Regions from separate parts of the Citrobacter sedlakii genome, predicted to be linked through region 2. Evidence: predicted binding sites of a transcription regulator. Region 2 holds the regulator's gene; each other region holds the start of a gene.

What was found. The regulator CRP, encoded in region 2, controls carbon source genes, mostly activating them, when cyclic AMP is high. The targets are predictions, from matches to a motif close to ATGTGANNNNNNTCACAT.
Positions count from the first base shown of each region.
Region 1: the regulator CRP is predicted to act here: its motif matches at 4,017-4,034, upstream of focA (formate transporter FocA).
Region 3: the regulator CRP is predicted to act here: its motif matches at 5,323-5,340, upstream of cdd (cytidine deaminase).

Region 1 is NZ_CP071070.1:2,859,107-2,867,045, reverse strand. Features, by position in the region: gene pflA (pyruvate formate lyase 1-activating protein) at 1-570, opposite strand, end outside; gene pflB (formate C-acetyltransferase) at 761-3,043, opposite strand; gene focA (formate transporter FocA) at 3,101-3,958, opposite strand; gene ycaO (30S ribosomal protein S12 methylthiotransferase accessory factor YcaO) at 4,364-6,124, opposite strand; gene JY391_RS13675 (DUF421 domain-containing protein) at 6,261-6,953, shown strand; gene serC (3-phosphoserine/phosphohydroxythreonine transaminase) at 7,153-7,939, shown strand, end outside.
Region 2 is NZ_CP071070.1:439,427-447,365, forward strand. Features, by position in the region: gene JY391_RS02035 (YccS/YhfK family putative transporter) at 1-1,707, opposite strand, end outside; gene crp (cAMP-activated global transcriptional regulator CRP) at 1,759-2,391, opposite strand; gene JY391_RS02045 (OsmC family protein) at 2,699-3,103, shown strand; gene JY391_RS02050 (phosphoribulokinase) at 3,171-4,040, opposite strand; gene JY391_RS02055 (YheU family protein) at 4,095-4,313, opposite strand; gene JY391_RS02060 (hydrolase) at 4,310-5,332, opposite strand; gene mdcA (malonate decarboxylase subunit alpha) at 5,583-7,238, shown strand; gene JY391_RS02070 (triphosphoribosyl-dephospho-CoA synthase) at 7,238-7,939, shown strand, end outside.
Region 3 is NZ_CP071070.1:1,724,453-1,732,391, reverse strand. Features, by position in the region: gene JY391_RS08175 (fumarylacetoacetate hydrolase family protein) at 1-587, opposite strand, end outside; gene gtdA (gentisate 1,2-dioxygenase) at 602-1,639, opposite strand; gene mhbT (3-hydroxybenzoate transporter MhbT) at 1,651-3,012, opposite strand; gene JY391_RS08160 (LysR substrate-binding domain-containing protein) at 3,139-4,047, shown strand; gene JY391_RS08155 (CidA/LrgA family protein) at 4,179-4,577, shown strand; gene JY391_RS08150 (CidB/LrgB family autolysis modulator) at 4,574-5,269, shown strand; gene cdd (cytidine deaminase) at 5,399-6,283, shown strand; gene sanA (outer membrane permeability protein SanA) at 6,479-7,198, shown strand; gene JY391_RS08135 (DUF2542 family protein) at 7,200-7,439, shown strand; gene mglC (galactose/methyl galactoside ABC transporter permease MglC) at 7,484-7,939, opposite strand, start outside.

The sequences.
Region 1 (7,939 bases), 2.3 Mb from region 2:
ATCGCGGGTAAACTCGCCCAGGCGATGCGCGGAGTCGTCGTCGTCGGACCAGCCTGGCACCACAACGTAGCGGATCCAGACCTTAACCTCTTTTTTCGCCAGATACCGGGCAAACTCCAGCGTGCGGTGGTTTGATACGCCCACCAGGTTCTGGTGGATTTCGTCGTTCATCTGCTTAAGGTCGAGCATCACCAGATCGGTCACTTCCAGCAGCTCATCAATAACCGGATCGTAACGGCGGACAAAGCCGTTGGTGTCCAGGCAGGTATGAATGCCTTCTTTTTTACAGGCGCGGAACCAGTCGCGAACAAATTCCGCCTGCAGGATCGCTTCGCCGCCAGATGCCGTTACGCCGCCGCCAGAAGCATTCATAAAGTGGCGATAGGTCACCACCTCTTTCATCAGTTCTTCAACGGTAACTTCTTTACCGCCGTGGGTATCCCACGTATCGCGGTTATGGCAATACAGGCAGCGCATCAGGCAGCCCTGGAAGAAGGTAATAAAGCGAATGCCCGGGCCGTCAACGGTACCACAGGATTCAAAGGAGTGAATGCGACCAATAACTGACATTGCGGTGTTTCTCCAGATGTGGCCCATCCGGGGCCGTGTTGGCGCACAGCTCATGGGCTGTGTCGAGTCTGTTTTGGCAGATACCCAAAGTATAGATAGCTGACAAACCAGGCTGTGAGGCGGGCTATTTGCTAAAAAGGCCCCACTTACGTGGAGCCTTTATTCTACGCTTTTTCAGTCAGACAGGGAATTACATGGTCTGAGTGAAAGTACGGGTGATAACGTCCTGCTGCTGTTCTTTCGTCAGGGAGTTAAAACGTACTGCGTAACCTGATACACGAATGGTCAGCTGCGGATATTTTTCCGGATGTTCCATCGCGTCGAGCAGCATTTCACGGTTCATGACGTTCACGTTCAGGTGCTGACCACCTTCGATGGACGCTTCGTGATGGAAGTAACCATCCATCAGACCCGCCAGGTTAGTCTTACGAACTTCGTCGTCTTTACCCAGTGCGTTCGGTACGATAGAGAAGGTGTAAGAGATACCATCTTTCGCGTAAGCAAACGGCAGTTTAGCCACGGAGGTCAGAGAGGCAACCGCACCTTTCTGGTCACGACCGTGCATCGGGTTAGCACCTGGTCCGAACGGCGCGCCAGCACGACGACCGTCTGGGGTGTTACCGGTTTTCTTACCATACACAACGTTAGAGGTGATGGTCAGCACAGACTGAGTCGGGATAGCGTTACGGTAGGTAGTGAGTTTCTGAATTTTCTTCATGAAACGTTCTACCAGGTCAACCGCCATGTCATCAACGCGAGCGTCGTTGTTACCAAACTGCGGGTATTCGCCTTCGATTTCGAAGTCGATAGCCAGACCGTCTTCGTCACGAATCGGTTTCACTTTCGCATATTTGATAGCAGACAGGGAGTCAGCCGCAACGGACAGACCTGCGATACCGCATGCCATGGTGCGAACCACGTCACGGTCGTGCAGCGCCATCAGAGAGGCTTCGTAGCTGTACTTGTCGTGCATGTAGTGGATAACGTTCAGCGCGGTGACATACTGCTTAGCCAGCCAGTCCATGAAGTGATCCATACGGTCCATCACTTCGTCAAAGTTCAGAACATCGCCTTTGATCGGTTCAGATTTCGGACCCACCTGCATTTTCAGTTTTTCATCAACGCCGCCGTTGATTGCGTACAGCATGGTTTTCGCCAGGTTTGCACGCGCACCGAAGAACTGCATTTGTTTACCCACAACCATCGGGCTTACGCAGCATGCGATAGCATAGTCGTCGTTGTTGAAGTCCGGACGCATCAGGTCATCGTTCTCGTACTGCAGAGAAGAGGTGTCGATGGACACTTTAGCGGCGAATTTCTTGAAGTTCAGCGGCAGTTTTTCAGACCACAGAACGGTGATGTTCGGCTCCGGAGAAGGACCCATGGTGTACAGGGTATTCAGGAAGCGGAAGCTGTTTTTGGTAACCAGAGTACGGCCATCTACGCCCATACCACCGATAGATTCTGTTGCCCAGATCGGGTCGCCAGAGAACAGTTCATCATATTCCGGGGTACGCAGGAAGCGAACCATACGCAGTTTCATGACCAGGTGGTCAATCATTTCCTGAGCGTCTTGCTCGGTGATTTTGCCCGCTTTCAGGTCACGTTCAATGTACGCATCCAGGAAGGTGGAGACACGACCGAAGGACATTGCCGCGCCGTTCTGAGACTTAACGGCAGCCAGGTAGCCGAAGTAGGTCCACTGGATAGCTTCCTGAGCGTTGGTAGCCGGACCAGAGATATCGCAGCCGTATTTCGCCGCCATCTCTTTGATCTGACCCAGCGCGCGGTGCTGTTCAGCGATTTCTTCACGCAGACGAATCGTCGCTTCCAGGTTTACGCCATTCTCCAGGTCAGACTGCAGAGAGGTAAACTGCGCGAATTTATCTTTCATCAGGTAGTCGATACCGTACAGCGCAACGCGACGGTAGTCACCGATGATACGACCACGGCCATATGCGTCTGGCAGACCGGTCAGAACACCGGATTTACGGCAACGCAGGATGTCCGGAGTATAAACGTCGAACACGCCCTGGTTGTGCGTTTTACGGTATTCAGTGAAGATTTTTTTCAGCATCGGGTCCAGCTCGCGATTGTACGCTTTGCAGGAACCTTCAACCATTTTGATACCGCCGAACGGGATGATCGCACGTTTCAGCGGCGCTTCAGTCTGCAGACCAACGATTTTCTCAAGGGCTTTGTTAATGTAGCCAGCGTCGTGAGAAGTGATGGTAGAAGCAACAGAGGTGTCAAAGTCAACAGGCGCGTGAGTGCGGTTTTCCTGTTTAACGCCTTCCATTACGCTGTCCCACAGCGCTGTGGTGGCTTCAGTCGCGCCAGCCAGGAAGGACTCGTCACCCTCGTACGGAGTGTAGTTTTTCTGGATGAAGTCACGGACGTTTACTTCATTCTGCCAGTCACCTTTGGTAAAACCTTCCCAGGCTGTGGCTAACTTTTCATTAAGCTCGGACATGTAACACCTACCTTCTTAAGTGGATTTTTTATTTACTGCGCAGTGCGAAAATCAGAATTAATGATGATCGTTGCCGCGCAGATAAATGACCCAGTATGTCAACCCGACCAACAAACCGCCGCCGATAATGTTACCGATCGTAACCGGAATCAGGTTATCAGTGATGAAGTTCATCACGGTCAGGTGAGAAAAACTTTCCGGAGTAGACCCAACAGCGGTCCAGAATTCCGGTGTGGCGAAATCACGGATAACAATACCCATCGGGATCATAAACATGTTTGCGATACTGTGCTCAAAACCGCTGGCAACAAACATGGCGACCGGTAAAACCATGATAAACGCTTTATCCATCAGGCTACGACCTGAATAGCTCATCCATACGGCCAGGCACACCATCAGGTTAGCGAGGATGCCGAGACAGACGGCTTCAATAAAAGTATGGTGCATTTTGTGGTCGGCGGTTTGCAGAACATTGAGTCCCCATTGACCATTGGCGGTCATGTATTCGCCGGAAAGCCACATCAATAGCACAAAGAGCAGGCAACCCACCAGGTTACCAAAATAGACATTCAGCCAGTTTTTCGCTAACTGGCCCCAGGTAATACGCCCACTGGCTTTGGCAACAACAATCAAAACGGTGGAGGTAAAGAGGTCAGCGCCGCAAATTACGCAAAGGATCAACCCCAAAGAGAAGCAGATACCGCCAATCAGTTTCGCCATACCAAAGGGCATCGTACCCGTGCCGGTCGTCGCAGTGATATAGAAAACAAAGGCGATGGAGATAAATACACCGGCGGTAATCGCCAGGTAGAAAGTCTTAAGCGGATGTTTCGTTGCTTTATAGACACCTGCTTCCTCGGCCACTTTGGCCATTGCAGCAGGGAGTAAAAGATCAAAAGGGTTGTCAGCTTTCACACTAACTCTCTCTTTATTAAGTCGGCGACGAGATACTAACAAAGCATTATAGATGAGAAATTGATACAGATCATATCTCGCCTGGCTTATAGGCCCGTAAAGCGCATGGTTTTTATGCGATTTCGGTGTAATTTATTGATTATCCTAATAAAAATAAATTTTAAAATTTAGCAAATGAGTTGAATTTTTTCCTTCCTGGGTCTGTTGAGCGGTTAATTAATATGGAGTAATTGCCAAATAAAGTAACAAATAGCGGTTAATAATAGTAATATCAACTACCAATATTTAACCTTGTTATTACATTTATATTTGGCTCTTCAAAAATAAGTAAAACGGGGCACGTAAAGCGCCCCGTAATATAGCTCAGACGATAATTAACGCCTACAGTCAGTAAGCCAATTGCCTTTATTTTGACCAGTATGCGGCTTTTGCGCGCTGCAGCTTTTCATACGCTTTCAGCAGAGACTGGTGTGAAGCGAAGGCATGAAGATCGCAATCCACCGGCTGCAGGCCGTAGAAAGCCGCTTCACCGCTCAGCGCCGCGCTTGCCGCTTCTACCGCATCCGCGCCATACATACGCACAAAGGCGTTCAGGTATTGCAGCGGTTCGCGCTCTTCTTCCTGGGAAAGCAGCAGCAGCGTTTGCAGACAACGATAATAGTTGGCTCGCGCCGGCGTAAAGACGGACGCGTTGAACTCCATTGTCCATTCGGTCCAGATAAGCGCCTGTTCCAGATCGCCGCCCGCCAAAGCCAGCATCGCTTTCAGCTCGCCAATACGCAGGGTATACCAGCCGTTATCCGGACCCGTCGCCAGGCCCAACAGTTCGCGCACGCGGGTAAAGTCATCAAACCCTTCATCATCTAACTGCTCGATAAGACGGAGATAATCTTCTTTTTCCCAGTTGCTACCCGGAAGCGAAAGCAGAGTATCGCGAAGATGCGTTCCCATGCTGTTATTCGCGAGCCACAGATCCTCGGCGGGATAGATGTCAGACATACCCGGTACGATGATACGGCAGGCGTACACACCAAGATGTTCATAATCGGCGATGTAGACCTCTTTATCTTCGGCGTTGAAGATGGCCATTAACGTTGCGAACTCCTCTTCGGTGGTGCCAGAGAAGTTCCAGTCGACGAACGGATAGTCGGCATCCTGCTTGAACAGATCCCACGAGATCAGACCGCTGGAGTCGATAAAGTGGGTTTCCAGATTAGTGTGCTCGGCCACTTCTTCGTCGTCGAAGGTGGGCGGGGTAAACACATCGAGATCTTTCAGTCCACGGCCCTGCAGCAGTTCGGTCACGGTACGTTCCAGCGCGACGCCGAAATCCGGATGGGCGCCAAAAGAGGCAAAACAGGTGCCATTAGCCGGGTTGAACAGGACAACGCAGATCACCGGATAGTTGCCGCCCAGCGAGCCGTCATAGGCAAAGATCGGGAAACCTTCCGCTTCCAGTGTCGCAATGGACTCCACCACCGACGGATAGCGCGCCAGTACATCGGCAGGGATCTCCGGCAGACTGATACTTTCGGCAATGATGCGATTTTTCACATAACGCTCAAAGACTTCCGACAGTCCCTGGACTCGCGCTTCATTACGGGTATTACCGGCGGACATACCGTTAGAGACGTACAAATTGCCGATAATGTTCATCGGAATATAGACGGTCTGGTTATCTGACTGGCGAGTAAAAGGCAGGCCGCACACGCCGCGTTCCTCGTTGCCGGACTGGAGATCGATCAACATACTGCCGGTGAGTTCGTTTTCCGGATCGTAGAAAGCGCGCAGACGCGCGTCGAGCAACCCTTCCGGCACGTCGTCACTGTCGTTCAGCGGGAACCATTTTTCGTTAGGGTAATGCACAAACGGGCCGTTGGCGATGGTATCGCCAAGCCAGAAATCGGCAAAGAAATAGTTCGTCGACAGACGCTCAAAATATTCGCCCAGCGCAGAGGCCAGCGCCGCTTTTTTCGTCGCGCCTTTGCCGTTGGTAAAGCACAGCGCGCACTCTTTGTCGCGGATGTGCACCGACCAGACGTTTGGCACCGGATTCAGCCATGAGGCTTCTTCAATATGGAAACCGAGATCGAGCAATTTTTGCTGGAAGCGAGCGATGGAATCTTCCAGGGCGGCGTCTTTGCCGGGAATAAATGTTTGCGTCATGAAAATCACTTTTGTCGTACGGAAAGCGCGCAATGATACGGGTTTTATCTGACTGACGCTATCGCCGCCACGAACGCGGCGGAAATAAAAGTTTTGACTATGCTTTTATGCAGTAAACCACCATAAGAGCAGAGAAATGAAAGCGTTTGATCTACAACGGATGGCACTGGACAAAGTGCCACTGGAATTTTTGGGCGAGGTTGCGTTACGTAGTCTTTATACCTTTGTACTGGTCTATCTGTTTCTTAAGCTGACGGGACGGCGCGGCGTGCGCCAGATGTCGCTTTTTGAAGTGTTGATTATTTTGACGCTGGGCTCCGCGGCAGGAGACGTCGCTTTTTATGATGATGTCCCAATGCTGCCGGTGCTGGTGGTCTTTATCATAATTGCGCTGCTTTACCGGTTGGCGATGTGGCTGATGGCGCGTAGTGAAAGGATTGGCGATTTACTGGAGGGGAAACCGGTCGTCATCATTGAAGATGGCGAGCTGGCATGGTCCAAACTGAATCATGCCAATATGACGGAGTTTGAGTTCTTTATGGAACTGCGTCTGAATGGCGTAGAGCAGCTTGGCCAGGTGCGGCTGGCGATACTGGAAACCAACGGGCAAATCAGCGTCTATTTCTTTGAAGAAGAAAAGATAAAATCCGGTCTGAGCATTTTGCCTAAATATTGCACCGAGCGATTTCATGTCGTTCCCGAAACGGGAGATTACGCCTGCGTGCGTTGCAGCGAAGTCATTACCCTTAACGCTGGCGACAGGCAAGATTGTCCGCGCTGCAAGAATCCAGAATGGTCGAAGGCCAGTCGGGCAAAAAGGGTGCTCTGACAGCAAAAATATCGGTCATTCGCCATCAATCCGACAGATTGTGTTGTGTGAGCGAACACTCATTTTCACCGCGCCGATTATTACCCGTTGCGGCGCGTATCACTGAATGATAAAACCAATATCCACAGGAATAACGTAAACCCACTCTTTGCGCTTCGTCAGAGCGTGGGTGAATAACAATGCAACGTGGTGAGGGGAAATGGCTCAGGTTTTCAATTTTAGTTCAGGCCCGGCAATGTTACCGGCAGACGTGCTCAAACAGGCTCAACAGGAACTGTGTGACTGGAACGGTCTTGGCACCTCCGTCATGGAGGTGAGCCACCGCGGTAAAGAATTTATCCAGGTCGCAGCGGAAGCGGAACAGGATTTTCGCGATCTCCTCAACATCCCTTCCAATTATAAAGTTCTGTTCTGTCACGGCGGCGGACGCGGGCAGTTTGCGGCTATTCCGCTGAATATTTTGGGAAATAAAACCACCGCAGACTACGTGGACGCCGGTTACTGGGCGGCCAGCGCGGTAAAAGAAGCGAAAAAATACTGCACCCCAAACGTGATTGATGCCAAAGTCACCGTGGACGGACTGCGCGCGGTCAAACCGATGAGCGAATGGCAACTCTCGGATAACGCGGCGTATATGCACTACTGCCCGAATGAAACCATTGACGGCATTGCCATTAATGAAACGCCGAATTTTGCCGCCGATGTGGTCGTGACGGCTGATTTCTCCTCAACGATTCTTTCGGCGCCGTTAGACGTTTCCCGCTACGGCGTTATCTATTCAGGCGCGCAGAAAAACATCGGACCTGCCGGGCTGACGATTGTGATCGTGCGCGAAGACCTGTTAGGAAAAGCGCACACCAGTTGCCCGTCGATCCTCGACTACACCGTTCTGAACGATAACGACTCAATGTTTAATACGCCACCAACTTTTGCCTGGTATCTTTCCGGCCTGGTATTTAAATGGCTGAAGGCGAATGGCGGCGTCG
Region 2 (7,939 bases):
ATTAAATCCCGGTTCCTGCATGGCCTGATTCAGCGAGTTAAACAGCGTGTTGTGGGCCTGGTTGACGCGCATTCGTTGGTATGCCAGCGGCGTCGCCTGCGGATCGTCGCTGAGGATCAGGCGGATCGCCTCCTGGTCCGCCTCCAGCGCGTCGTGGGCATTTTTGCGCAACAGACCGCTTTGCCACTGCGGCCACAGCCAGACGGTGCCGCCGAAGGCGATCAGACAGCCGATGATCGTATCGACAAACCGCGGAATGATAAATTGTTCGCCGTTCAGGGTTAACAGTTGCAGGGTGTACACCGCCGTGACGGTAAACCCCACCGTCGCCCAGCCGTAGTTTTTGCGGATAATCAGATAGCTCACCAGGGTGACGAAGAGCATTAAAAGCAGCGTATACCCTTCGGGGATATGAAAGTGCAGCGTCACGCCCGCGACGATAAGTCCCGCCAGCGTTCCGGCCGAACGGTGCAGAATGCGTACGCGCGTTGCGCCGTAGCCATTTTGCGTCACGAACAGTACCGTCATCAGGATCCAGTACGGCTTCGGCAGGTGCAGCGCGGTACCCATCAGGCTGGCGATACTCAGCATGACGCTAATGCGTCCGGCGTTGCGCAGCGCCGGAGACTTCAGCGACAGATAGCTTTTCAGCGCCGGTAGCAGCGGAAGCCGCCGCTGTTTATCCGCCATCAGATCGCGCGCATAGAGCGGACGCTGGGTGCGAAGCACGCGGGCTATACGGCTGAAATGCCAGTAGCAAAACTGCCCGACGGGGTTATCCGGATGTTGATTGGCGATCTTTTCCAGCGCGCCGATTTGCTTCTGCATGGTGAAGCGCGTGGGCAGGCGATGGTACAGAATGTCATCCGCCAACACCCTCAGACGCGTGGCGACGGTTTGCGCGTTCCAGCGGATCACCTGTTCGGCGTGGCTGCGCTCGACCAGTTTTTGCACCTCTTCCGGCTGGTGCAGGCTGACCGAGATATGTTCTTGCAGATCCAGCGCTTCCTGGAAGGCGCGCAGCATCCGTTTGTAATCGTTATTGTGATGCGCCGACAGCATATGCATTTGCTGGTAGCACTGGGTGATCAGGTCAACCGCTTTCTGCTGGCGCACCAACAGCGGCGGTAGGGCTTTTTCCGGATCGGTGTGCTGGGTCAGCATGCTGTATTTCGCTTCGCAGTAATCTGCCAGTTCGCGATACAGCAGGCTTAGCGATTCGCGCAGCGGCTGTTCGCGCCACAACCAGAACCAGAACCAGTTAAACAGTCCATACCACAATGTCCCCAGCGCATAGATCAGCAGCGGCTCCCACACTGGCATATTTCCCGCCAGACTGAGGGTAAAAATTGCGGCGATCAGCGAAGCGGGAAGCAGACGGGCGTGAAGCGAGCTTAACTCCGCGGTGACGCCGAGGAGCAGCGTCAACCCGGTCAGAATCAGCGGTAACGGTACCGCCTGCGCCAACAACAGTTGCATCGCCAGGCTACACCCGGCAAACAGCGAGGCGCCAATGACCAGACGCTTGAAGAAGCGCTTGTGCGGCGTATCAAGCCCGGCAATGTTACAGCAGGCGGGAACGAGGGAGAAAAGCAGGCCCAGATGCAGTTGGCCTATCAGCAGGCCGACGGCCACGGGCAAACAGAGCACCAGCGTCTGACGTAGTGCGTAGTTGATCTCAGGGTGATAAATCAGTCTGCGCCACATCGGGAAAACAAAAATAGCGCGCTACCAGGTAACGCGCCATTTCCGACGGGATTAACGAGTGCCGTAAACGACGATGGTCTTACCGTGCGCGGAGATCAGGTTTTGATCTTCCAGCATCTTCAGGATACGACCAACGGTTTCGCGAGAGCAGCCAACGATCTGGCCAATCTCCTGGCGGGTAATTTTGATCTGCATACCGTCCGGGTGGGTCATTGCATCGGGTTGTTTCGCCAGGTTCAACAGCGTCTGGGCGATACGACCGGTCACGTCAAGGAAGGCCAGGTTACCGACTTTCTCTGATGTGACCTGCAGGCGGCGAGCCATCTGGGAAGAGAGACGCATCAGAATATCCGGGTTCACCTGGATCAACTGGCGGAATTTCTTGTAGGAAATTTCAGCCACTTCACATGCAGTTTTAGCACGTACCCATGCGCTACGTTCCTGGCCTTCTTCAAACAGGCCCAGTTCGCCAATAAAATCACCCTGATTCAGATAAGAAAGGATCATTTCTTTACCTTCCTCATCTTTAATCAACACTGCCACAGAGCCTTTAACGATGTAGTACAACGTTTCTGCTTTTTCACCCTGGTGAATTAGCGTGCTCTTCGACGGGTACTTATGAATGTGGCAATGAGACAAGAACCATTCGAGAGTCGGGTCTGTTTGCGGTTTGCCAAGCACCATGCGCGATTATCCTCTGTTATAAGCTGTCTCCAGAGCCAGAAAACGGCGCTGTCTCTGGGGTTGCAAAAATGTGCTTCCCGCTTCCTGGGAAGAGGCTGTCAATAACGGACAGCAGCCTTTAATGTGAAGTCCTCTGCATACATGCAGTACGTCAATGTATTACTGTAGCATCCTGACTGTTTTAGCATAGCTTTAGCCGTGTGTCTCCTGGTGTCTCGCTTCAGCATGACGCAGGTCGCCTTCCGTTGCGAGAATTGTTATGTACGCGTAATCTGTCAGGAAAATTGACGCACTGGAGTAAAAAAATATGCAAGCGCGTGTGAAATGGGTTGAAGGGTTAACCTTCCTGGGCGAGTCAGCTTCCGGACACCAGATCCTGATGGACGGCAATTCGGGAGATAAAGCGCCCAGCCCGATGGAAATGGTGTTAATGGCCGCGGGCGGCTGTAGCGCTATCGACGTGGTCTCCATTCTGCAAAAAGGACGTCAGGATGTGACCAATTGCGAAGTAAAACTGACCTCCGAGCGTCGTGAAGAAGCGCCGCGCCTGTTTACCCACATCAATCTGCATTTCATCGTGACGGGGCATGATTTAAAAGACGCCGCGGTGGCGCGGGCGGTGGATCTTTCCGCCGAAAAGTATTGTTCCGTGGCGCTGATGCTGGAAAAAGCGGTGAATATTACCCACTCGTATGAAGTCATTGCCGCCTGATAATTTTTACCTGATGGCGCTGCGCTCGACTGCCTTATGGCACAATCGGGCCAGCCGCCATTGAGGCTTATTCGATCTTCTTGCCTTCCATCAGGCGCTGTACCAGCGGCAGCATGATCAGTTCCATCGCCAGGCCCATTTTGCCGCCCGGTACCACCAGCGTATTGATGTGAGAAATAAACGAACCTTGCAGCATCGCCAGCAGCCAGGGGAAATCGATGCCTTCGAGATTGCGGAAATGTATCACCACAAAACTCTCATCAAGCGAGGGAATGCCGCGTGCGGCGAATGGGTTTGAGGTATCCACCGTCGGGACCCGCTGGAAGTTGATGTGGGTACGGGAAAACTGTGGCGTGATGTAGTTGATGTAATCGTCCATTGAGCGCACCACGGAGTCCATCACCGCCTCGCGGGAATGTCCACGCTCGCTGGTGTCACGGATCAGTTTCTGGATCCACTCCAGGTTGACGATGGGCACAACCCCCACCAGCAAATCCACATGGCGCGCCACCTCATGCTGTGGCGTCACCACGCCGCCGTGCAGCCCTTCATAAAACAGGATGTCGGTCGGCTCCGGCAGCGGCTGCCAGGGCGTGAAGGTGCCAGGCACCTGATTCCAGGGTACGGCTTCGTCGTAGGTATGCAGATATTTGCGCGACTGGCCTTTGCCCGTCTGCCCGTATTCAATGAAGGTCTGTTCCAGCAGGCCGAAGTCATTGGCTTCGGGGCCGAAATAGCTGATATGCCGTCCGGCATCGCGCGCCTTGCGGATCGCCATGTCCATTTCCGGGCGGGTATAACGATGAAAACTGTCGCCTTCCACCTCGGCCGCGCGCAGGTTGAGCTGGGCAAAAATTTTACGGAACGCGAGGCTGGTGGTGGTGGTCCCCGCGCCGCTGGATCCTGTTACCGCAATCACCGGATGTTTGGCAGACATAACAACTCCATGAGTAGGTTAGGTTTTTTATTATAGTCGGCCGAGGATACAGGCTTATTCGCGGAACTGTTTACGCGGCATGATGTTGACCGTTTCGTGCAATTCAGACCAGACCAGAACCGCTTCTCCGCACTGCAACTGACGTTTAACGTCGGCGACCTTTTGCTCAAGTGAACGTTCATGTTCACCATAATCGGTGCCTTCGCGCAACACAAAGCTTTCGATTAAGTTGTCCAGCGTCTCGGGAGAGAGCTCCTGCCAGGGGATCATCATCTTGGTACCTCCAGATACATTGTCAGCCAGTCGGGAATACGCGCCTCCAGCCACATCTCAGGGCGACGCAGCGTGCCGCCGATAAACCCAACGTGCCCGCCATGTTCCGTTAGCTGATACTCCACCTGCGGCGGCAAATCGTCGGCTTTGGGGATCACGTGATGATCCATAAACGGATCGTCTTTGGCGTGGATGATCAGCGTCGGGATGGCGATCCGGTTGAGTAACGGCATCGCGCTACACTGACGATAATAGTCGATAGCGTCGGCAAAACCGTGAATTTTGGCGGTGATGAGATCGTCAAACTCGCGAATGCGGCGCAGGGATTTCAACTGCGCAAGATCGACTGGCAGGGAGCCCGGATACGCCGCCAGTTTGCGCGACGCGTTCGCCTTCAGCAAATTGAGCAGATAACGCTGATAAACGCGGGAAAAGCCTTTATCCATATGGTAACTGCACGCTTCCAGCACGAAGGGGGCGGAAACAATCACCGCAGCCTCTATCGGGATGTTTTTCCCTTCTTTTGCCAGCAGGCAGGCCAGCATATTGCCCCCCAGCGAATAGCCCACCGCCGCGGTTGGCGCGTGACCAAATTCGCGACGCAGCCAGTGTAGAAACCAGGCGCCGTCTTCGGTTTCGCCAGAGTGATAAATACGGTTCATGCGGTTTGGCTCGCCGCTGCAGCCGCGAAAATGCATTACCACCCCAAGCCAGCCGCGTTTTTGCGCCGCTTCAATCAGGCCATGGGCATACGGGCTGTTCAGACTGCCTTCCAGACCGTGAAAGACGACCAGACGAGGTTTGTGTTTCGCGGACGCCGGATCTTCACTCCAGGCCAGATCGACAAAGTCACCGTCAGGTAACTCCAGCCGCTGCCAGTGGGGGGCAAAATTCACTTTGCGGCGGATCAGGCGCGGCAGCATGGTCTGCAAATGGCGGTTACGAATACCACGCATTGGGCGAAATTCACGCGAGTTTACGGCGGTGAGTTGAAGGTCTGACGAAGTTATTTGGCTCATAACGGCTGCGATGGTCTCTCATTATCAGCCGTCTACTATACCGCCACTTGCCTGTTGTGTTTATGAAAAATGCGTAGCTCAGGATGGCGTCTGGAATGGAGTAGTTGATCCTCATCACAAATTGTTACTTCAATTATTACTCTCAGGCTAACGATCCCTCTCTACGCTTAATTGATGACTTTCTCACCAGAGCGCACACTCATTAGCGTGTTAAGCAATCAAAATGATTAGCTGAATCAGGAGGTTAATAATGTTATCTGGGCAAACACCCGCACGCGTCTGGAATACCCGCCGCACTGAGAAGCAGCGGCGTCTGGCTTCCGTACCGGTGCAGGGCAAGGTACTGCCTACCGCAGACCTGACCGCGATGCTGGAAAAACTGATCGCGCCGGGTGACCGCGTGGTATTAGAAGGCAATAACCAGAAGCAGGCAGATTTCCTGTCCCGCATGCTGGCTGAAGTGAATCCCGAAAAAGTGCACGACCTGCACATGATCATGCCAAGCGTGGGCCGCAGCGAACATCTGGATATCTTTGAGAAAGGCATCGCCCGCAAGCTGGATTTTTCCTTCTCCGGTACGCAAAGCCTGCGCATTTCGCAGCTGCTGGAAGATGGCCAGCTCGAAATCGGTGCGATTCACACCTACATCGAACTTTACTCCCGCCTGTATGTTGACCTGGCGCCAAACGTGGCGCTGATTGCCGGGTTTAAAGCGGACCGTAAAGGTAACCTCTATACCGGGGCGAGTACCGAAGATACCCCGGCGCTGGTGGAAGCCGCCGCGTTCCATGACGGCATCGTCATCGCACAGGTGAACGAGCTGGTGGACGACGAGTGTGATCTGCCGCGCGTCGATATTCCGGGCTCGTGGATCGATTACGTGGTGGTGGCCGACAAGCCGTTCTTCATTGAGCCGCTCTTCACCCGCGACCCGCGCCTGATTAAACAGGAACACATCCTGATGGCGATGATGGCGATTAAAGGCATCTACGCGGAACATCAGGTGCAGTCCCTCAACCACGGGATTGGCTTTAACACCGCGGCGATTGAGCTGCTGCTGCCAACCTACGGCGAACAGCTCGGCCTGAAGGGCAAAATCTGTAAACACTGGACGCTGAACCCGCATCCGACGCTGATCCCGGCAATCGAAAGCGGCTGGGTGGAGAGCGTACACTGCTTCGGCGGTGAGCTGGGGATGGAAGAGTACATTCGCGCCCGTCCGGACGTGTTCTTTACCGGTGCCGACGGCTCCATGCGGTCTAACCGCGCCTTCTGCCAGCTGGCAGGCCAGTACGCGGTCGATATGTTTATCGGCTCTACGCTGCAGGTTGATGGCTACGCTAACTCCTCAACCGTCACCCGCGGTCGCCTCTCCGGCTTCGGCGGCGCGCCAAACATGGGCCACGATCCGCACGGTCGCCGCCACGCCACGCCGGCCTGGCTGAATATGATCACCGAGCCTGACCCAATGCAGCGCGGTAAAAAACTGGTCGTGCAGATGGTGGAAACCTTCCAGGCGGGCGTTAAACCCACCTTCGTGGAAAAACTCGACGCCGTTGACGTCGCGAAAGCCTCCGGCATGCCGCTGGCGCCGGTCATGATTTACGGCGATGACGTGACCCACGTGCTGACGGAAGAGGGGATTGCTTACCTCTACCGGGCGAAAGATCTGGAAGAGCGTCGCGCCATGGTCGCCGCCGTGGCGGGTATCACCGATATCGGTCTGGGCGTGGATGCCAAACGCGTGGCGGAACTGCGCCAGAGCGGCAAAGTGGTCTATCCGGAAGATATGGGGATTCGCCGCACCGATGCCACCCGCTCTCTGCTGGCGGCGGGCAGCGTGGCCGACCTCGTTGAGTGGTCCGGCGGCCTGTACAACCCACCTGCGAAATTCCGGAGCTGGTAATGAAACTTCTGCCCCGGATCCAGGTTGAAGGCGGTGCCGAATGGCTGGCGCGAACCGCCACGCAGTGTCTGATTGACGAAGCACGTTTAAGCCCGAAACCCGGTCTGGTGGACAGTCGGGGGAACGGCGCGCACCACGATTTATCGCTTGCGCTGATGGAGCGCTCCGCGCACAGCCTGACTCCCACGTTTCAGGCGCTGGCGCAGCAAAGCTGGCAGCGTCCGGCGGATATTGCCCTCAGGCAAACCATAGGGCGACTCGGTCGCGACGGAGAGCGGCAGATGATGGCCGCTACCGACGGCGTGAACACCCACCGTGGCGCGATCTGGGCGCTGGGGCTGCTGGTGAGCGCGGTGGCGATGCTGGGCGGTGATGCCAGCGCGCAGGCCGTCGCGAACACCGCCGCCCGGCTGGCAAAACTCCCGGACGACGCGGCGCCGAAGGTGTTCAGCAAGGGGTTACGCGCCACGCACCGCTACCGCGTGCCCGGCGCGCGTGAAGAGGCGCAGCAGGCGTTTCCGCACATCATGCAGCGCGCGCTACCGCAGCTTCGCCTGAGCCGTCTTAACGGCAGCAGCGAAACAAACGCCAGACTCGACGCGCTGATGGCAATCATGACCTCGCTCACCGATACCTGCGTGCTGTCGCGCGCCGGAATGGAGGGGCTTGACGCCATGCAGAATGGCGCCCGGGCGGTGCTG
Region 3 (7,939 bases), 1.3 Mb from region 2:
TGCAGTTCGAAGAAGCCGGACAGATAGCTAATGGTTTCGTTCACCGACCAGATGAGGTGGCGGATGTCGCTGCGCTGATGATCTTCGCCGTTGACCTGGAGCCAGATAGGCGCGGCATTAACGTCCGGCGCCTGGCTGGCTTTATGCAGCGGCGCGATGGGCGCAGAGAGATCGAACGCTTTGCCAATCTCCCACGGACGGCCCATCTGGCGCATCTCCATCTGCCGATCGCGGCGGGTCATATCCAGTCCGGTGGCATAGCCCCAGACATATTCATGAGCGTTTTCTAACGGGATATCACTGCCTTTTTTGCCTATCGCCACCACCAGCTCAATTTCATAGTGGTAATTGTCGGTTTGCGCCGGATACGGCAGTTCGAGCGTTTCACCTGCCGGCACCGGCACTACGGCATCGGCGGGCTTGCAGAAGAAGAACGGCGGCTCGCGATCCGGGTCGAAACCCATTTCCCGGGCATGGGCGGCGTAGTTGCGTCCGACGCAATACACGCGGCGGACGGGGAAGCGTTCATCGCTGCCGACCACCGGTACGGTAACGGGCGCTTGCGGTTCAAATACATACTGAGTCATTGTTTTCTCCCTTATTAATAACGTGCTTCGCGGAATAACCCGAGGGCTTCCTGTACCGGCCGGTCTGAAAAACTGAATAACACGGTGTCATCGAAGGATGTAAACGACACGCCGTGCCAGGTCGGCACCACGAAAATGTCTTTGGCGGTAAAGGTGAAGGTTTCATTGCCGATGGTCACTTCGCCGCTGCCCTCCACCACGTGGTAAATGGTGCTGTCGGTGGTACGCGCCATCCGCGAGACAAAGCCTTTCGGCAACAGCTGCAGGAAAGTGCCCATTGATGGCATCGGGTACCCGCCGGTGACCGGGTTGACGTAGCGCATTTTGTAGCCGTCCCACTCGTCGGCCTCGCCGAAACGGGTCAGATCGTGCAGCGCTTCGCGACTGCGATCGTAGCGATAGTTGAAGATTGGTGATGAATTCCCCTTTTGCTGACGCAGCGGCAGCATGTTAGCGGCATAGCGCGGCAGGTAATCGCCCTCTTTGCGCGTCACCGGCTGCTGATCTTCCGGGTAATCCTCGGCAAAGCCGCAGCCGAGAAGATTCACCAGCGGCAGGTCCAGCCCGTCAAGCCAGACAACCGGCTCATCGCCCGGGTTGCCATGGTCATGCCACTGCCATTGCGGCGTCAGAATAAAGTCACCGACGTGCATCTGCGTGCGCTCGCCATCCACGGCAGTGAACGCCCCTTTCCCTTCCACAATAAACCGCAGCGCCGACTGGTTATGGCGGTGGCTCGGGGCGACCTCTCCCGGCATGATCAGCTGAAGCCCGGCATACAGCGTCGAGGTGATAGAGGATTGTCCGCGCAGCATCGGGTTTTCCAGCACCAGCACGCGCCGCACCGCCTCTTTTGCGCCAATCAGGTTGCCGCTCTCCAGCAGCAGCGGACGAATTTCCTGGTAGTTCCAGTAAGCCGGCGCGCAGTTGGCGTTCGGGGTTTGCGGCACCAGGTGATGCAGCGACTCCCACAGCGGGGTCAGGTTTTGCCCCGAAATATGCTGATAGAACTGCTGACGGCTGTTTTTGACATCCTGGTTATGTTCAGACATAGGGATTCTCCTTATTCATTTACCATACCGCCAGTGCGCGGCACGTTATCGGGGACAGAGGCTGACTGACGGACAACCACGATCAGCAGGGTCAACATCACCGCGCTGATCGCCGCCGGGACAGCGATAATGAAAAACAGCGTATCGAATGAGAAATTCATCGCCATCATCACGCCGCCGGAGAGCGATCCGACGATGGCGCCGCAGCGACCCACCGCGTTTGACCAACTGACGCCTGTCGCGCGGCTTTGCGTCGGGTAGAGCGTGGCGGTTAAGGCGTTCAGTCCCACCTGCGATCCACTGATCCCCACCCCGGTACCAAAAATCGCCAGCGCCATCAGCCACAGGCCATTTTCGCTCAGGCCAATCATGATGATGCACACCGCGCCCAGCGCATAGCTCACCGCCAGAACCCGGAACGGGTTGTGTTTATCCATCAGTACGCCCAGCGCCAGCGCCCCCAGCGTACCGCCAATCTGGAAAGCCGCCGTCACCCAGGAGGCCTGCTGGAGGTCAATGCCGCGGTGGTTGAGCAGCGTGGGCATCCAGCTTGAAAGCAGATAAATAATCAGCAGGCTCATGAAGAACACCACCCATAACATCAGGGTAATGGGCAACTGGCGACCCACGAAAAGCTGACGAATGCTGCCTTTGGCGATCGCCGCCGCTTCATTAAGGTAAAAATGCGTGTCCTCGTAACGCTGACGGGTAATGGCGCTGACCGTGCGGGCAATGGTGGCCTGCGGCAGCTGGCGACGAACCTGCCAGCGCGGAGATTCCGGCAGCACGAACAGCAGCGCGGCGAACAGCATTAACGGCAGCACCCCGCCAAGGATCAGAATGCCGTGCCAGCCAATGACCGCCACCAGTTGGGCGCTGACGATCCCCCCCATCGCCGAACCGAGGGTAAAGCCGCAGAACATCAGGGTCACCAGCGCGCCGCGCCGCCGCGCAGGCAGATATTCAGAGGTCATGGTGATGGTGTTCGGCATCGCGCCGCCCAGCCCAAGCCCGGTCAAAAAGCGCAGGAATACCAGCGTTTGCAGATCCGGCGAAAACGCCGAGATCAGACTCAGAGCGCCGAACAGCGCCACGCAAAGCTCGATAACCCGTTTGCGGCCAAAGCGGTCGGAAAGTGGGCCGCAGAGCAGCGCGCCCGCCGTCAGCCCCAGCAGTCCCGCGCCAAACAGCGGCGCGAGGTCACCGGCGGTCAGTTGCCAGTGGCTGCGAATGTCGGGTGCAATAAAGCCAATCGCGGCAGTATCAAAGCCGTCCAGCATCACCACCAGAAAGCAGCAGATGATCACCCGCCACTGGGTTTTGCCGACGGGGGCGGCATCGATCAGAGCCTGTAGTTCACGTCGTTGAGTCATTGTGTATGCCTCGGTGCAGGTAAGGTAAGAGGTTCTTTTGTTTTTGGTATGTTACGAGTTTGTAGATAGGGCGATAAAATGTACAATGGCTTTTCATGCAGAGACATAACCTGGAGGTTATCGCGGATGGCTAACTGGGCGCAGAAATTGAAACTTCATCACCTGCAAACGCTGATGGCGCTGGGCGAGCAGGGCAATCTCACGCAGGTGGCGCGAATGATGAATATCAGCCAGCCCGCGCTGTCGAAATGGTTGTCACAGCTCGAAGATGAGATAGGGATCACGCTCTTCGAACGTCACAGTAAAGGCCTGCGCCCGTCCGAAGGCGGCAAATTGTTGTTGCAGCATGCTCAGCGCTTAATCAACGACATGGAGCGATCCCAGTATGAAATTGCCCGCTTTAAGGCCGGTGGTCTGGTCGGCAGCCTGAAAATCGGTTGCTCGCCGGTGGCGACTGACTGTGTGTCACAGGCGATCCTCGGTTTGCTCAGCGAAATGCCGACGCTGCACCTCAACATCGAAGAAAAAGTGATGACGCCGCTGCTGCACGATCTGCTGGCGGGGTCAGTGGATGTGGTGGTTGGCCGGGTTGGCGGGCGGGCGCTCCAGCTTCCGCTGAACTATCAGGTCCTGTATACCGAACCCGTCTGCTTTGTTGCGCGGCCGGATCACCCGCTGGCCAGCCATGCCAGCCTCTCCTGGAACGATCTCGCCAGTTGGCGCTGGATCGTCTGGCCCACGGGGACGCCCATCCGCATCAGCATTGATAACGCGCTGGTCGATAACGGCGTGATGCTGCCAGAAAACACCATTGAATCGGCATCCATGAACGTCAGCACTAACCTGCTGCAAAGCAGCGACATGATCTCTATTCTTTCTTTACGGCTGGCGCAGCGCTATGCCAGCCAGGGGCAACTGGTGATCCTGAACCTGCCGAAGATAGAGCAGAAAGGCAGCGTCGGCGTGTTCTGGCGCAACAACGAAACGCCTTCGGCGGCGCTCAGCCGCTTTCTGCACTTTCTGACGCAGGTCTAGCCCGACGAAGGGAGAACATGGCACGATGTTCCCGTTGTCTATCCTCAGTATGCTAAGAATTCATGATGTGATCGGTAGCACGTTTTAACGTTTAATTGTATGATGAATCCATCTCATTTAAGGCGTATCCCATGAGTAAGACACTGAATATCATCTGGCAATATTTACGCGCTTTCGTGCTGATCTATGCCTGCCTGTATGCGGGCATTTTTATTGCAACTCTGCTTCCTGTCGCCATTTCCGGCAGCATTATCGGCATGCTGATCCTGTTTGTCCTGCTGGCGCTACAAATCATCCCCGCTAAATGGGTCAATCCTGGCTGCTATGTCCTGATTCGCTATATGGCGCTGCTGTTTGTGCCAATTGGCGTGGGCGTGATGCAGTATTTTGACTTACTGCGCGCGCAGTTTGGCCCGGTGGTGGTCTCGTGCGCCATCAGTACGCTGGTGGTTTTTCTGGTGGTCAGCTGGAGTTCGCACCTGGTTCACGGTGAACGTAAAGTGGTTGGACAGAAAGGATCAAAAGAATGATGGCCTATATCTGGTGGTCGCTGCCGCTGACCTTAGCGGTCTTTTTTGCCGCGCGGAAGCTGGCGGCGCGCTTTAAGTTTCCGTTGCTGAACCCGCTGCTGGTGGCGATGGTGGTCATCATTCCGTTTTTGCTGCTTACGGGGATTCCCTACGATCACTATTTCAAAGGCAGTGAAGTGTTAAACGATCTGCTGCAACCGGCGGTCGTGGCGCTGGCCTATCCGCTATATGAACAGTTGCACCAAATCCGCGCCCGCTGGAAATCCATCATCACCATCTGCTTTGTCGGCAGCGTTGTGGCGATGGTGACCGGCACCTCGGTTGCGCTGCTGATGGGGGCAACTCCGGAAATTGCCGCGTCGGTGTTGCCAAAATCCGTCACCACGCCAATCGCAATGGCGGTGGGCGGCAGCATTGGCGGCATCCCGGCAGTGAGCGCGGTTTGCGTGATATTTGTCGGTATTCTCGGCGCCGTCTTTGGCCACACCCTGTTAAATGCCATGCGTATTCGTACTAAAGCCGCGCGTGGCCTGGCGATGGGAACGGCTTCTCACGCCCTCGGCACCGCCCGCTGCGCGGAGCTGGATTATCAGGAAGGGGCGTTCAGTTCGCTGGCGCTGGTGATCTGCGGGATCATCACATCCCTGATCGCGCCGTTTTTGTTTCCGCTAATTCTGGCGGTAGCCGGCTAAAATTTGCGATACGTCGCGCATTTTTCATTTAAGTTTCATAAGTTGCACAAATAATGAGATTTATATCACATATAAAGCCCTGACAGGCCCGTACACTACGATCCCATTACATTATTTTGAGGCAACGCCATGCACCCACGTTTTCACACTGCCTTTGGCCAACTTGCGGATAATTTGCAATCAGCGCTGGCGCCGATCCTGGCGGAAACGCATTTCCCCGCCTTGCTGACCGCAGAGCAGGTCGCGTGGCTGAAAAGCGCCACGGGACTTGACGAAGACGCGCTGGCATTTGCGCTACTGCCCCTGGCTGCGGCCTGCGCCTGTACCCCGCTCTCCCATTTCAACGTCGGCGCGATTGCGCGCGGCGTCAGCGGCACCTGGTATTTCGGCGGCAATATGGAATATCTGGGCGCCACCATGCAGCAAACCGTCCATGCCGAGCAAAGCGCTATCAGTCACGCGTGGCTGCGCGGTGAAAAAGGCCTTGCGGCGATCACTGTCAACTACACGCCATGTGGTCACTGTCGTCAGTTTATGAATGAACTGAACAGCGGGCTGGATCTGCGCATTCATCTGCCAGGACGCGAACCGCATACCCTGCGCGACTATCTGCCGGACGCCTTCGGCCCTAAAGATCTGGACATTAAGACGCTCTTGATGGACGAGCAGGATCACGGCTTCTCCGCCGAAGGCGACGCGCTGGCGCAAGCGGCCATTGCCGCGGCGAACCGCTCACATATGCCTTACAGCCAGTCACCAAGCGGCGTGGCGCTGGCGTGCAAAGACGGCAACATTTTTAGCGGAAGCTACGCCGAAAATGCGGCGTTTAACCCGACTCTGCCGCCGCTTCAGGGCGCGCTGAATTTGTTGAATCTCAACGGATATGATTTTGCCGATATTCAGCGGGCGGTGCTGGCGGAAAAAGCGGATGCCTCGTTGATTCAGTGGGATGCCACCGCCGCAACGCTGAAGGCATTAGGCTGCAATAATATCGACCGCGTATTGTTAGCATAAACCTGTCATCATCCAGGCCGGCGCGAGCAACATCCCCCTCTCGCGCAATTGCCGTTGCCTTTTCCTGCCTGGATGTTACGCGTTTTTTCCGGGGCGTATTGCTGAAAATCCCTTCAATCAGACTGCCGTTTCTTGCGCTTCGCAGGCGGGTAAAGTAGCCTGATTGAAATTTCATCCCGTTACCGAGTTTTCTTCATGCTAAAGCGCGTTTTTTACAGCCTGTTAGTCCTGATCGGCTTGCTGCTGTTGACCGTGCTCGGCCTTGACCGCTGGATGAGCTGGAAAACCGCGCCCTATATTTATGATGAACTGCAGGACCTTCCCTATCGTCAGGTCGGCGTGGTGCTCGGCACCGCGAAATATTATCGCGCTGGCGTCATCAACCAGTACTACCGTTACCGCATTCAGGGCGCGCTCAACGCCTATAACAGCGGGAAAGTGAACTATTTGCTGCTTAGCGGCGACAACGCCCTGCAGAGTTATAACGAACCGAGAACCATGCGTAAGGATCTGATTGCCGCAGGCGTCGATCCGGCGGACATCGTGCTGGATTATGCCGGGTTCCGCACGCTGGATTCAATTGTCCGCACCCGCAAGGTTTTTGACACCAACGACTTTATTATCATCACTCAGCGCTTCCACTGCGAGCGCGCGCTGTTTATCGCTCTGCACATGGGCATTCAGGCGCAGTGCTACGCCGTCCCGTCGCCGAAGGATATGCTGACGGTTCGGGTTCGCGAGTTTGGCGCACGCTTTGGCGCGCTGGCGGACCTGTACTTGTTTAAGCGTGAACCGCGTTTCCTCGGCCCGCTGGTGCCTATCCCGACACAGCATCAGATCCCCGATGACGCGCAGGGTTACCCGGCGGTTACGCCAGAGCAGTTGCTGGAATTGCAAAAGAAACTGGGAAAATAACATGGAAGATAAAACGATTTTTATCGTCATTGGCGTACTGATGATCGTCCTGTGGACCTTTCGTGAAGGGCTCAAAGCGCTACGCGCAGGCAGTGTAGAAAAAACGGTAAAAGGCTCGCAGACGCCGCTTATCATTCAGCGGACCGGACAGCCGGGCGTCTACTGGAGCTACGTTATCGCCTATTTTGGCGTTGCCGTTGGCGCGCTGGTTGTCGGCGTCTGGTTAGTGTTCTTTAAATAAAAAACCGGCGCAGAGGCTCTGCGCCGGTTTTTTTGTCCTGCCGGTTACTTCTTACGTGCGTACTTCAGGGAGTCCAGCGCAACGGCGAAAATGATAATGCCGCCCTTGATAATGTACTGCCAGTACGGGTTAACGCCGATATAGGTCAGGCCGTAGTTGATAACCGTAAAGATAATGACCCCGGTCACCACGCCCAACACCGTCCCAACGCCGCCGCTAAACGATACGCCGCCTACGACACACGCGGCAATCGCATCCAGTTCATACATAAAGCCGAGGTTGTTGGTGGCGGAGCCGATACGCCCCGCTTCCAGCAAACCGCCAAACGCGTAGAACACGCCGGAGAGGGCATAGATCATCAGCAGGTTCAGCGCGACGTTGACGCCAGACACTTTCGCCGCTTCAGGGTTGCCGCCGATGGCGAAAATGTTTTTACCGAAGCGGGTTTTGTTCCACAACACCCACACGAACGCCACGGCGATCAGTGCGTAGAACGTGAT